Regions from separate parts of the Ruminococcus bovis genome, predicted to be linked through region 3. Evidence: predicted binding sites of a transcription regulator. Region 3 holds the regulator's gene; each other region holds the start of a gene.
The links. Region 3 encodes Rex, which represses fermentation and respiration genes when NADH is low (regulators of the CRP and FNR family bind a similar motif). Its sites were predicted from a motif close to ATTGTTAANNNNTTAACAAT; they were not measured.

Region 1: the regulator Rex is predicted to act here: its motif matches at 1,928-1,947, upstream of E5Z56_RS03580 (phosphoglycerate kinase).
Region 2: the regulator Rex is predicted to act here: its motif matches at 2,370-2,389, upstream of adhE (bifunctional acetaldehyde-CoA/alcohol dehydrogenase).

Annotation. Positions count from the first base shown of each region.
Region 1 covers NZ_CP039381.1:738,919-744,015, reverse strand. The annotation lists gene tpiA (triose-phosphate isomerase) at 1-588, opposite strand, end outside; gene E5Z56_RS03580 (phosphoglycerate kinase) at 670-1,878, opposite strand; gene trmL (tRNA (uridine(34)/cytosine(34)/5-carboxymethylaminomethyluridine(34)-2'-O)-methyltransferase TrmL) at 2,079-2,579, opposite strand; gene E5Z56_RS03570 (hypothetical protein) at 2,703-2,885, shown strand; gene E5Z56_RS03565 (ABC transporter permease) at 2,927-4,225, opposite strand; gene E5Z56_RS03560 (hypothetical protein) at 4,222-4,650, opposite strand; gene E5Z56_RS03555 (carbohydrate ABC transporter permease) at 4,653-5,097, opposite strand, start outside.
Region 2 covers NZ_CP039381.1:495,715-500,811, forward strand. The annotation lists gene adhE (bifunctional acetaldehyde-CoA/alcohol dehydrogenase) at 1-2,322, opposite strand, end outside; gene E5Z56_RS02440 (LysR family transcriptional regulator) at 2,506-3,426, opposite strand; gene E5Z56_RS02445 (ABC-F family ATP-binding cassette domain-containing protein) at 3,454-5,097, opposite strand, start outside.
Region 3 covers NZ_CP039381.1:1,906,351-1,911,447, reverse strand. The annotation lists gene E5Z56_RS08995 (aconitate hydratase) at 1-990, shown strand, start outside; gene E5Z56_RS08990 (NADP-dependent isocitrate dehydrogenase) at 1,072-2,280, shown strand; gene E5Z56_RS08985 (redox-sensing transcriptional repressor Rex) at 2,300-2,959, shown strand; gene E5Z56_RS08980 (leucine-rich repeat domain-containing protein) at 3,041-4,795, opposite strand; gene E5Z56_RS08975 (leucine-rich repeat domain-containing protein) at 4,963-5,097, opposite strand, start outside.

The DNA.
Region 1 (5,097 bases), 1.2 Mb from region 3:
TGTTGCACGAATGAAAGCACAAACTTCTTCAGCCTGATCAGCAGTAGCAGTCTTGCCTGTACCGATAGCCCATACCGGTTCGTAAGCGATAACAGTCTTCTTAACATCTTCAGCAGAAACACCGAATAGGTCAAGCTTAATCTGTCTTGCAATAACTTCTTCAGTAATGTCACATTCTCTTTCCCATAGAAGTTCACCAACACATACGATTGGCTTTAGACCATGAGCTAGAGCAGCCTTTGTTCTCTTGTTAACAGTTTCATCTGTTTCGCCAAAGTACTGTCTTCTTTCGCTATGACCTAGAACAACATAAGGAACACCCATTTCAGCTAACATCTGAGCTGAGATTTCGCCTGTGAAAGCACCACTTTCTTCCCAGTGACAGTTTTCTGCACCGATCTGAATGTTTGTGCCTTCTGTAGCTTCTAGTGCAACTGTTAGGTCAACGAATGGTACACAAGCGATAACTTCACAGTCAGCATCTTTAACCATAGGAGCAAGTTCTGTTAGTAGAGCCTTAGCTTCTGATGGAGTTTTGTTCATTTTCCAGTTACCGGCAATAATTGCCTTTCTTTTACTCTTATCCATTATGAATAATTCCTTTCAAAATAAAATATTAAAAATATTTATGTAAGGGCAGACTGTTGTCTGCCCCTTTATAATCTAAAATTATTTGTCAGCGATTACATCAATACCAGGTAGAACCTTGCCTTCTAGATATTCTAGAGAAGCACCACCACCTGTTGAGATGTGGCTCATCTTGTCAGCAAAACCTAGCTGAATTACAGCAGCAGCTGAGTCGCCACCACCGATGATTGTTGTAGCGTCTGTTTCTGCAAGAGCCTTAGCAACTGCGATTGTACCCTTTGCAAGAGTTGGGTTTTCAAATACGCCCATAGGACCGTTCCATACAACTGTCTTAGCAGACTTAACAGCATCAGCAAATAGCTTCTGAGTTTCTGTACCGATGTCAAGACCTTCCTTATCAGCAGGAATTTCTGTAGCAGGAACAACCTTAACTTCGATTGGAGCATCAATTGGGTCAGGGAAACCGTCACCGATTGTTGTATCAACAGGAAGAAGAAGTTTCTTGCCTAGCTTTTCAGCCTTTTCCATCATTTCCTTACAGTAGTCAATCTTGCTATCGTCAACAAGAGAAAGACCAACTTCATAACCCTTAGCCTTTAGGAATGTGTAAGCCATACCACCACCGATGATAAGTGTGTCACACTTTTCTAGTAGGTTAGAGATAACATTTAGCTTATCAGCAACCTTTGCACCACCAAGGATAGCAACGAAAGGTCTTACTGGGTTTTCAACTGCGTTACCTAGGTAGTCGATTTCCTTCTGCATTAGGTAACCAACAGCAGTATCTTTAATGTGCTTTGTAACACCGGCAGTTGAGCAGTGAGCTCTGTGAGCTGAACCGAAAGCATCCATAACGAAACAATCAGCTAGTGAAGCTAGTTCTGTTGAGAATGGTTCTTCATTCTTTGTTTCTTCTTTTCTAAATCTTGTGTTCTGTAGTAGAACAACATCGCCGTCCTTCATATTTGCAACAGCGTTCTTTGCATTTTCGCCAACAACTTCGTCATCAGCAGCAAATACAACTTCCTTGCCTAGTAGTTCAGAAAGTCTAACAGCAACAGGTGCTAGAGAGAACTTTTCTTCAGGACCGTTCTTTGGCTTACCAAGGTGAGAGCAAAGGATAACCTTGCCACCGTCATTCATAATCTTTTTGATTGTTGGTAAAGCAGCTGTAATTCTGTTGTCGTTTGTGATAACGCCATCCTTTAGAGGTACGTTAAAGTCACAACGGCAAAGAACTTTTTTGCCAGCGTAATTTACATCATCAACTGTAACTTTGTTTAAACCCATATTTAAACATCCTTTCAAATAAATTACTTATTAAAATCTGTTCCCAGATATAGTTAATTATATAACAATTTTGTAATGGTTTCAATAGATATAATGATTTTATCCCTACTTTTTTCAGAAATTTTTAGATATTTTTTCGTTATTTTTGGGATAATAAAATTATGCTTAAGTTTATGTAAAATAAAAGAAAATTATATTTATTATTCCCAATGATGTCTGTGTAGCTGACCATGGGTGAGAAGTGCCGGATAGTCCCATTGTCTCAGCACTTCATAGGCAGCAATAGCAACTGAGTTGCTAAGGTTCAGACTTCTTGCATCTTTAACCATAGGAATACGAACACAACTTTCTTTGTGTTCCATTAGTAAATGTTCAGGCAGTCCTCTTGTTTCCTTGCCAAAAAGCAAGTAACAGTTGTCGGGATACTCTACTTCTGTATGTTTATACAGTGCTTTAGTGGTGTACATAAAGTACTTTGCACCTTTAGTTTTCTCTAAAAAATCATCAAGACTATCGTAGTAAGTTATATCCAGTAAATCCCAATAATCAAGACCTGCTCTCTTTACTGTTTTGTCTGTAATCTGAAAGCCAAGTGGCCTAACAAGATGTAGCCTTGCACCTGTTGCAGCACAAGTACGAGCAATGTTGCCTGTATTTTGTGGAATTTCCGGTTCAACCAGTACAATATTCAGTGTTGCCAAAATAATCACCTCTATTCTTAATTATATACTAAATTGAAAAATAGTACAACATTCCTAAATTGGTTTTCATTCACTTTTATATAATTTTGTCTTTAGGTAAAAATACTTTTAGGAGGTGATTAAATGAATAACGGTGGAATGATGAAAGGTATTTGTGTTGGTTTAATGTCCGGTATTGCAGTAGGTATGATTGGTGAAAAGATGATGGATAATACCAAAATCAAAAAGCCTATGAAAAAGAAAATGAACAAGGCTATTCACGCAATGGAAGAAATGGTTGATACAGCATCATATATGTTTAAATAAAAAAATCCCACAACTATTTTTACTTAGTTGTGGGATAAATTTTAGTCTTTTCTAATGAAATAATCTTTCAAACATTTTGCAATAAATAATGCAGTAATAAAGAAGATTATCTGTAAGAATGTAAAGCTACTGTCACTTACGAAAGCTACAATTAAAGAAATAATTGTGATTACAATAAATGATGTAGTGATAAGGTACATAGCACCTTTACTTTCTTTTCCTACTTGATTAAACAGGTAGTAGGTAAAGAAGAACAGTAGTAGGATAATCGGTAAGAAAATCACACCTAAAACCAATGTACCGTTATATAGATTTAAGAAGTATGGATTGCCACCCATTAATGTTGAAGTTTCTGTCTGTATAGTAGAGGACAATGTATTTAACATATGTGAAATGCTAAATAGATTTTCCTTATCAATATAGTTATATACAAGGTGGAAATCTTTTAAAGCTATGTAGCACAGTACAAAAATAGCTAAAGGTAAAATTAAGAAAATTATTAATCTAAGTATTAGTGATGGTAGGTTGTTTATTATGAATTTACCTAAATAATTTTCACTGTGTTTTTCTTTAATAAATCTATAAGTTGAACCTAGGTTGTTAAGCCATAATCTGATTAAATAAACTGATGTGATAACAGTTAAGATAAATGAAATAATTGCAGTAAAATCATTTACGGCTAAATTTTTTTCATCAAAGTTAACCTTTTGGAAATTATCAAAACCTAAGAAGTAAAATTGGCTTCTTGAGTTACTGCCATCAACACAACTTACTGCAGTTAACTTTTCTTTTTCATAGTTATCTGTGCTGGTGTAGTTAATGTAAACTCTCTCTTTGTTATCTTTGAAGAAGTCATTAATAGTACCTTTTTTGTCATCATAAACACCTGTGATACGGTATCTTTCATCATTCATTATAAAGGTTTTACCTATCTGTGACTTGCCCTCAGCAATTTTTTTACCGAAGGTTTTGCTAACTACAGCAGTTTTGCTTTTTCCTTTTTCCATAACATTTGTGATACCCTCATCGGTATAAGAAATGTTATTGTACTTTAGGTAGTTGTGATTTATCAGTACAGGTGTAATTTTTGTGTTATTTACAGTAGTTGTACTAAGTTCACTACAAAATGAAGTGTCCTTAAAGTCCTCATATTGTTTTACCAGTTTTTCATAATCCTTTATGGTAGCTTTGCTTTTGCCTTGAGAGGCAACATTTTGGATACTGATAACTGTGTTTTTGTTTTGACTTTTATAGTTGTTGATTACATATGTAAATGTTGAGATAGAAGTAAGTAACAGTAAAGCAACAACTATGAAAGGTATAATTCTTTTCTTTATCATAATACATCTGCCTTTACTAAAACTTGTTCTCCTACTTTTAGGTCTTTGTCACTGTCTACAATTGCCAAAAAGCCTTTTTCTTCTTTTGCTATTTCAGTATATAAACCGTTTTGGTTAAGTATGTCAATTTGCTTTTTAGCTACAATATAGTTGCCATCTGTGTTTTTGATAACATAATAAACTTCACCGTTATGTACTGAAGAAGTGGGTATTAATGTGTTACCACCTCTTGGGTCATAGTAGGCCATATCTTCTTCATTGTCAACTATATATCCTGTATTGGTTGTTGCAACTGTAACAGTAGGGTAAAGTAAGGCATCTATCTTATTTGACAAATAAGTTAACCCACCGATTACCAAAAAGAAAATTATTGCAAAAGCCACAATACCTTTTTGAAATTTTGTACGCATATTTTTCTTTTCCATAGTTATATCCTCGAAAATGAACTTCTAACATCTTTTTCACCTAAGAAATAGATGATTAAAGCCGGTATCATAAACATTACACCACAAGCAAAAATAATATTTACATCGGCAGTATCAACAGAAAGTGAAACTGATAGTGGGTACTTTGCTTTGTCTGTAAAGTAAATCAACGGTTGTTCAACAACACCCCATGTATCTACAAATGTCAGTAGTGCAAGGGATACTAAACCACCTCTTATCTGAGGTAGAATAATCTGGAAGAATATTCTAAGGTATGATGCACCGTCAACTCTTGCAGCTTCAATTGATGAGTCGGAAATGTACCTTACACTTTGTCGTAGTAAGCAAATACCAAAGGCTGAGAATGTACCCGGAAGAATAATGCTCATAACATTGTTAAGTAAATCTAACTTCTGATACATAAAGTAGCTAGGTACAAGTGTTACT
Region 2 (5,097 bases), 1.0 Mb from region 3:
GAATCTGATTACTAGGTCGATTAGTAGAGCATTTGCAATACCGTGTGGTAGGTGATGGTAAGCACCTAGCTTATGAGCCATTGAGTGACATACACCTAGGAATGCATTTGCGAATGCCATACCTGCCATTGTAGCTGCGTTAGCCATCTTTTCTCTTGCTACCGGTTCGTTAGGACCGTTATCGTAACATGTTGGTAGGTATTCAAAGATTGTCTTTGCAGCCTTTAGAGCTAGACCGTCTGAATAATCTGTTGCCATAATTGATGCATAAGCTTCTAGAGCATGTGTTAGTGCGTCAACACCTGATGCAGCTGTTAGACCCTTAGGAGCTGTCATATGCATATCTGTATCAACAATAGCCATCTTTGGTAGTAGCTGATAGTCAGCTAGAGGGTACTTAATACCACTCTTTTCGTCTGTGATAACTGCGAATGGAGTTACTTCTGAACCTGTACCTGCTGATGTTGGAACTGCAATGAAGTAAGCCTTCTTACCCATTTCAGGGAATGTGTAAACTCTCTTACGGATGTCGATATATCTCATAGCCATATCCATAAAGTCTACTTCAGGATGTTCATACATTACCCACATAATCTTACCGGCATCCATTGCTGAACCACCACCGATTGCGATAATGCAATCAGGTTCGAATGCTGTCATCTGCTTTGCACCTTCCTTAGCACAAGCAAGTGTTGGGTCTGGAGCAACATCAAAGAATGTTGTATGAACAATGCCCATTTCGTCTAGCTTATCTGTTACAATCTTTGTGTAACCATTCTTGTATAGGAACTGGTCTGTTACGATAAATACTCTCTTCTTACCCATAACATCTTTTAGTTCCTGTAGTGCTACTGGTAGGCAGCCCTTCTTCATATATACCTTTTCAGGTGCTCTGAACCAAAGCATATTTTCCCTTCTCTCTGCTACTGTCTTAATATTAATTAAGTGCTTTACGCCAACATTTTCTGATACTGAGTTGCCACCCCATGAGCCACAACCTAGTGTTAGTGAAGGCTTTAGCTGGAAGTTATATAGGTCACCGATACCACCGTGTGATGATGGTGTATTTACAAGGATTCTACATGTCTTCATTCTGTTTGCGAATGTATCAATCTTATCCTTTTCTGTTACTGCGTTACAGTATAGAGAAGATGTATGACCGTAACCACCATCAGCGATTAGGTGTTCTGCCTTATTTAGAGCATCTTCAAAATCTTCTGCCTTATAGAAAGCTAGAACAGGAGAAAGCTTTTCGTGAGCGAATTCTTCTGCAATGTCAACGCTTTCAACTTCACCGATGATAACCTTTGTATCAACAGGAACATCAACACCTGCTAGAGCAGCGATTGTGTGAGCTGACTGACCAACAATCTTAGCATTTAGAGCACCGTTGATGATGATTGTCTTTCTTACCTTTTCTGTTTCTTCAGGGTTTAGGAAGTAACAGCCTCTGTACTGGAATTCCTTCTTAACCTTTTCATAAATATCCTTAACAACGATTACTGACTGTTCTGATGCACAAATCATACCGTTATCAAATGTCTTTGAGTGGATGATTGAAGATACAGCTAGTAGGATGTCTGCTGAGCTATCAATGATAGCAGGAGTATTACCTGCACCAACACCTAGAGCAGGCTTACCACTTGAATAAGCAGCCTTAACCATACCAGGACCACCTGTTGCTAGGATAATGTCTGATTCTTTCATTAGTAGGTTTGTCATATCAAGAGAAGGAATATCAATCCAACCGATGATGTTTTCTGGAGCACCTGCCTTAACAGCTGCATCTAGAACAACCTTTGCTGCTGCGATTGTGCTTTTCTTTGCTCTTGGGTGAGGGGAAATGATGATACCATTTCTTGTCTTTAGAGAGATAAGTGTCTTAAAGATTGCTGTTGATGTTGGGTTTGTTGTTGGGATAACTGCACCTACAACACCGATTGGTTCTGCAACCTTGATTGTACCGAAACTTTCGTCTCTTTCGATAATGTCACAAGTCTTTGTGTTCTTGTATGCGTTGTAAATATATTCTGCTGCGTAGTTGTTCTTGATTACCTTATCTTCTACTACGCCCATACCTGTTTCTTCTACTGCCAGTTTAGCCAGAGGAATTCTTGCCTGGTTTGCTGCAATTGCTGCTGCCTTGAAGATCTTGTCAACCTGTTCCTGTGTGTATGCTGAGAATTTCTTCTGTGCTTCTCTAACCTGTGCTAGTTTTGCTTCTAGTGCTTCTACTGAATCTACAATATTGCTATCTTTTACTTCTGTTACAACAGCTTTTTCTTCTGTTGCTTTAGCATTGTTCTTGCTATTCTTAGCCATAACTGAATCTCCTTAAATTCTTAAATAAATCCGTAGCTTTCCTACGGTTTGTTAAAATTTTAACACATTTAATCATACAAGTAAAATCTAAAATATGCATAACAATATATCAAAAATGATATAACTAAATAATTGCCTATATTTCGTGAAAAATATAGGCAATTTCTTGGTTATTATTTAGTTTTAATGTTCCTTAATAGAATTTTCAAGCTCATTTATAAATAATTCATCGAAAGAATCTAACTTTTGTTTTTTTCGATAAATCAGCACATCCTTGTACATTCCCACCTTGTCACTGCATTTTATTTCTTTTAAGCCATAAATATTAAGCAAATGCTTTGGCATTGGGGATACAAACATACAAGTGTTTTTCACTTTACTTAACAATTCAAGCTGACTTGCTCTTTCATAAACAAAGATATGTCTTTCATTATTATAACCCATATCTTCTTTCTGTAAATCATGTGCCGGTAATGAGGGTACATATGGATCGGCATGGCTTATAATAATATAATTGCTTAAATCTTCTGTTGTGACACTATTTTTTAAAGCTAATGGGTCATTCTTTGACACAACAATATTGTACTTAAATTGAAAAATATCCTTAGCCTCTAGTTTCTTTTCTTCAAGGTACTTTTTAAATGTTTCTTCATAATTCACATCATATCGTACAATACCCATTTTAAAGTCATTTTCCAATATATTGCGAATTGCTTGTTGGTTGTTGGTTTCTTGATAATAAATTTCTGCTCTTTTATCTTCATCAATTTTGCTACAGAAATTTACAAATGCTGATGAAATGTAGCTTGACCTTGGAACAGAAATTGAAAACTTTTGAGTGTTTCTCTTATTCTTAGAAAAAAGATTTTCCACCTGATCAACCTGTGCAAGAATTTTCTTTGCATAACCTAGGAATTCAATACCCTCAGGAGTAGGAATCATACCCTTGGAAGTTCTTTGGAAAATCTTTACACCCATTGACCTTTCAAGTTCTTTAATTGCTCTGGAAAGGTTAGGTTGACCCATATATAAATTCTCGGCAGCCTTGTTAATAGACTGAGTTTTCTCAATTTCTATTGCGTATTTTAAGTGGAGTAAGTTCATCTCCACACCCCCTATTAAATAAAAAGATTAGCTATTCTCAAGTTCTTCCCACTTCATAAATGCTTCTTCTTGGGAAGTTTGAAGTTCGTTTAGCTTTTCCGTATATTCCATAAGTTTCTCATAATCCGAAGTGATACTTTCATCAGCTAACATACTTTCTGTTTGGGCAATTTCTTCATCAAGCTTTTCAATTAAGGCTTGAATTTTCTTAATGTCATTTTGCTTTTTACGAATCTTAGCTCTTTCTTCTTTTTCCTTTTTATAATCATTAACCTTTGGTTTATCGTTTCTAACCTTTAGTTCAGGTGTATCAACAGGATTGTCCTTTGTTCTTTCTATAAAGTAATCGTAGTTTCCAAGATACTCAACAAAGCCTTTGTCTGTCATATACAAAATTCTATCGGCAATTTTATTTACAAAGTATCTATCGTGGCTGATTACAAGCAAAGTGCCTTCATATTCATTTAAAGTTTTTTCAAGACTTTCTCTTGAAAAAGTATCTAGGTGGTTGGTAGGTTCGTCAAGTAACAGGAAGTTATCTCCACTTAACATAAGTTTTAGCAAGTTAACTCTTGCCCTTTCACCACCGGACATTAGCTTTAACTTTTTAAATACTTCATCACCTCTAAAGCGAAATCTGCCTAAAGCAGTTCTAACTTCAGTTTCTGTCATATTAGGGAAAGTATCGTAAACTTCTGTATAGGCATCATTCTCTAGGTTTAAGTTGCCTTGCATTTGGTCAAAATAACCAATCTTTACACCTGTACCATAGTCAATATAACCACTATCAGGCATTTCCCTACCCAATAACATTTTAAATAAAGTGGTTTTGCCAATACCGTTGCCACCCATAATAACAACCTTTTCACCTTTTCTGATATGGAATGAAAGGTTACTGAAAAGATGATTATTGCCAAAAGACTTTTCAAGGTCTTTGCACATTACAACATCATTGCCACTTTCTTCATTTACATGGAACTTAAATCTTAAGTCGTGATTTTCTTCTTCCGGTGGCACTAGTTGTGCTTTTATTCTGTCAATTTCTTTCTGCTTGCTGGCAGCAGTAATATAGTTACGCTCTTGTGACCATTCAATCTGTTGTTGAATAATACCCTCAAGTCGCTTAATTTCTTTTAAATCGTTTTCGTATTTATTACGGATACTTTCTTGGTCTTTTTCTTTCTTATCCATAAAGGCTGAGTAGTTACCCTTATACATAATTAAGTGATTACAATAAAGTTCCATTGTTCTGTTTGTAACTGCATCAAGGAAATATCTGTCATGGCTGATAATAATAACACTGCCGTCAAAATCTTTCAAAAAGTTTTCAAGCCAAGATACTGCATTAATGTCAAGGTGGTTGGTAGGTTCATCAAGGAGAAGAATATTAGCACCTGAAAGCAATAGCTTTGCAAGGCTAAGTTTACTTTTTTGTCCACCTGAAAGTTTAGAAACTTCCATATCGAAATCTTCCTCAGTAAAACCTAACCCGATAAGTGAACTTCTTGTTCTGCTTTTATAAGTTAAGCCACCCTTATCCTGAAACTTTTGAAGTAACAAATCCTGCTTTTCTATTAAAGAATGTATATCATCAGTTGCATTTTCTATTTGTTTAGGAAGTTCTTCAAGCTCCTTTTCCATATCTATTAATGGTTGAAAGACAGAAAGCAA
Region 3 (5,097 bases):
AAGACTGTTGCTGAAAATGTTTCACTTGCAATTGCTCCCGGTTCAAAGCAGGTATTTAATATGTTAGCACTTAACGGTGCTTTAGGTGACCTAATTGCTGCCGGTGCAAGAATTCTTGAGTCAGCTTGTGGTCCATGTATCGGTATGGGTCAGTCACCTAACTCAAAAGGTATTTCACTAAGAACATTTAACAGAAACTTCCTAGGTCGTTCAGGTACTAAGGACGGTCAAATCTACCTAGTATCTCCTGAAACTGCTGCTGTATCAGCACTAACAGGTGTATTCACTGACCCTACAACACTTGGTGAAGGTTACACTGTTGAAATGCCTGAAAAGTTCCTTATCAATGACAATATGGTTATTGATCCTGCTCCTGTTGAAGAAATGGACAACATTGAAGTACTAAGAGGACCAAACATTAAGCCTTTCCCAGAAACTACTCCACTTGAAGAAACAATCAATGCTACTTGTGCATTAAAGGTTGAAGACAACATTACAACTGACCACATTATGCCTGCAGGTGCAAAGATTCTTCCACTTCGTTCTAATATTCCGGCTATCAGTCAGCATTGCTTTACTGTATGTGACCCTGAGTTCCCTAAGAGAGCAAAGGAACTAGGTTCATCAATTATTGTTGGTGGTGCTAACTACGGTCAAGGTTCTTCAAGAGAACATGCAGCACTTGCACCTCTATACCTAGGTGTTAAGGCAGTACTTGTTAAGTCATTTGCAAGAATTCACAGAGCTAACCTAATCAATGCCGGTATTCTACCACTAGAATTCTGTAATGAAGCTGACTATGACAAGATTAACCTAAATGATGAAATCACACTACCTGATGTTAAGGATATTATCGCTAATGGTGGAGATGTTAAGGTTGTTAACAAAACTACCGGTGAAGAAATTATGGCTAAGTGTGAACTAACAGATAGAACAAAGGCAATTATTATTGCCGGTGGTCTACTAAACTACACAAAAGAAAACGGCTAATTGTACATATTGAAAACCTATTTTCTAATGAAGATAGGTTTTCATTAAACTATAAATAAATACATAAGAAGGAGAATTACTATGGCTAAAATTCCTATGACCACTCCATTAGTTGAGATGGATGGCGACGAAATGACAAGAATCATTTGGAAAATGATTAAGGATATTCTTATCACTCCATATGTTGACCTAAAGACAGAATACTATGACCTAGGTCTTGAAAACAGAAATGCTACTAACGACCAGGTAACTGTTGACTCAGCAGAAGCAACTAAGAAATACGGTGTTGCAGTTAAGTGTGCTACAATCACACCTAATGCTGCAAGAATGACAGAATATGACCTAAAGGAAATGTGGAAGTCACCTAACGGTACAATCAGAGCAATTCTTGACGGTACAGTATTCCGTTCACCTATTATTGTTAAGGGTATCACACCATATATTCCAACATGGAAAAAGCCAATCACTATTGCAAGACATGCTTACGGTGATGTTTATAAGAATACTGAAATGGTTGTTAAGGGTGGTTCAAAGGCTGAACTTCTTGTTACTAAGCCTGACGGCACAACTGAAACTTCACTAATTCACGACTTTAAGGGTGACGGTGTTATTCAGGGTATGCACAACCTTGACAGCTCAATTTCTTCTTTTGCAAGAGCATGTTTCAACTATGCACTTGACCTAAAGCAAGACATTTGGTTTGCTACTAAGGATACAATCAGCAAAAAGTATGACCATACATTTAAGGATATTTTCCAGGAAATCTTCGACAATGAATACAAAGATAAGTTTGAAGAAGCAGGTATTGAATACTTCTACACACTAATTGATGATGCTGTTGCAAGAGTTATCCGTTCAGAAGGTGGCTACATTTGGGCTTGTAAGAACTATGACGGTGATGTTATGAGTGATATGATTGCTACTGCATTCGGTTCACTTGCTATGATGACATCTGTTCTTGTTTCTCCAGAAGGTATTTATGAATATGAAGCAGCTCACGGTACAGTTCAGCGTCACTACTACAAGCACCTAAAGGGTGAAGAAACATCAACAAATAGTGTTGCTACACTATTTGCTTGGACCGGTGCATTACGCAAGAGAGGCGAACTGGACTCTATTCCGGAACTATGTGACTTTGCTGATAAGCTTGAAAAAGCTACAATCACAACTATTGAAGACGGTGTAATGACAGGTGACCTTTATCTACTATCTACTCTTGAAAACAAGAAGAAAGTAAACACAGAGGAATTCCTTGTTGCTGTTAACGAAAGACTAAAGGCAATTCTTTAATTGAAAGGTGGCATTAGTAGTGCCAAAAAGTAATAAGATTTCTATGTCTGTTATCAGAAGACTTCCTAGATATTACAGATTTATCTCGGAACTTGCTGATAACGGAGAGCAGAGAATAAGCTCAGGTAAACTTGCTGAACTGATGAATGTTACTGCCAGTCAGATTAGACAGGACTTTAACTGCTTTGGTGGTTTTGGTCAGCAAGGTTATGGATACAGTATCTCATATCTAAAAAGTGAAATGGAAAACATACTTGGACTTAACAAGGTAAACAATGCTATTATTCTTGGTGCAGGTAACCTTGGTAAAGCAGTTGCACTTCACATTAACTTTGCTGAAAGAGGCTTTAACATTAAGGGTATCTTTGAGACTAACCCTAATATTATCGGTACAAAGATTAATGATATTGAGGTTATGCCTGAGTCACAAGTTGATGAATTTATCAAGAACAATGATATTTCAATAGCTATGCTATGTATTCCGAGACAAAGTGTTGCAACTATTATTGACAGACTTTACAACTGTGGAATTAAGGCATATTGGAATTTCTCTCACTTTGATATTGCCAGAAAATACAGTGATACTGTTGTTGAGAATGTTCATATGACAGATAGCTTAATGACTCTCTCATATAGAATGAACGAAAAATTAAAATCAGAAGAAAAAACTGAAGAATAATTATTAGGGCAGAAATTTTACTTTCTGCCCTATTTTTCTGCAACATAAAGCCTCCTACAGTACTACTATAGGAGGCTTTGTTTATTTAGCTATGAATTTTACATTTTTAGGAGCTTTTCCATTACTTTTAATTAGCTTTTTGTATTTCTTTAGTTTACTCTTTGGCACAGTAAACTTTGCTTTTGAATAAATTTTTGAAAACGCTGATTTTCCTACTTTACTCAACTTTGTTGATTTTATGTTTACTGACTTTAACTTTCTGTTGTTATTAAATGCACTATCCCCTATTGATTTTAGATTTTTGCCTAGAGTGATACTCTCTAGTCTTGTACAATCTTTAAAATCATATTTTCCAACATTAGTTAAAGAAGATGATGTTATTTTTTTCAGCTTAACGCACTTTTCAAATGTACCACGATAATACGGTGTTTCAATTAAAGTATACTTTTTATTAGGATTTTGTTTATATACTTTCCAAGCAGAAGAATGTAATTTTTTTAATTTAGGAATATCTACCGTTGACAAGTTTATGCAGTTAAAGAACGCAGATGAACCAAGTTCTTTTACCTTAGGCAACGATATTTTCTTTAAACTTTTACAACTATAAAATGTTCTTGCTCCTACAGTTTTTACATTAGGAACTGAAATGCTCTTTAACCTTGTACAACCTTCAAATGTACCATGATATTTATATCCTAAAAAGTGTGATTCAAATTCACCGTAATAGTGACCGGCACTATTTTTTGTAATATCGGTAACATCATGTTCTGCCCATTTCAGCATATACAATCCATCAACTTTTGGCAATGTGATAGTTTCCAAACTTTCACATTTTGCAAATGCTCCTGCACCAAGATAAGTTACATTATTAAGTTTGTTATTTGCATTTATTTTCTTCAATTTTTTACATTGATAAAACGTATCTGCACCTATAACTTTTGCCTTTGGAATATTGACACTTTCAAGTGAATAACAGTTGCTAAATGTACCCTCAATAAAAGACTTTTTACCATTTAGAGTATCTTCATCTACAACCCTACCACTATTCAATGTGGTAATATTAGGTAATGAAATATTCTTCAAGCTTTTACAATTATGAAATACTGACACACCCAAACTTGTAACATTATTTAGTATATTATTCTTATTGATTGTCTTTAACTTTTGACAGTCAAAGAATGTTCTGTCACCTAATTTTTTTACTTTAGGTATGTAAACATTTTCTAAGTTTTGACAATGCATAAACGCACCTACATAAACCCAAGGACTATAGTAATCACCAATAAGACAAACATCTGTCCCATCCTCAAAACCATTATAATGGGAAAATAATTTAACCTCATTATCATCTAGCTTTTGCAAATTTGGAAAAGAAATATTTTTTAGATTTTTACAATTCATAAATGCACCACCGTCAATTTGTGTTACATTTTTACCACCTTGAATACTTTTTAATTTTATCAAATCAAAGAAAGCACATTTTCCAATATGTTTCATTGAATTTGGAAGAATCAATGTTTCAACATTTTGAAAACCAATAAAGGTAAAGTCATCAATGCCTGTAATACCCTCAGAAATAACAATTGTTTTTGTATTATCTAATGCAATTTCATCCCAATAAAATGGATTTCCATTATTATAATCACTAGAAGAAACTCCACTATCAAAAAAACCTTTACCGGTAATTGTTAGGGTATTGGTAGTTTTATTATAAAATGCTTTAAAGATCTTACTATAAACATTAATCTCTATCTCATCAGTATCAGCTAATACATTAAACGGAACAACAGTAACCAATAACATAAATACTAAAAATAAGCTAATTAATTTTTTCATAAAATCACCTTCTAAGTGGCAAAAACTATTTTATAAATACACTATCTTATACATAAAATTATATTTTATATTGTATTTTTTGTCAATACTGTATAGTAATTTAGTAATTATAATACTTAAAATCTAAATCATAAAGCCTCCTACAGTATAACTATAGGAGGCTTTGTTTATTTAGCTATGAATTTTACATTTTTTGGAGCTTTTCCATTACTTTTAATTAGCTTTTTGTATTTCTTTAGTTTACTCTTTGGCACAGTAAACTTTGCTTTTGAATAAATTTTAGAAAATGCTGATTTTCCTAC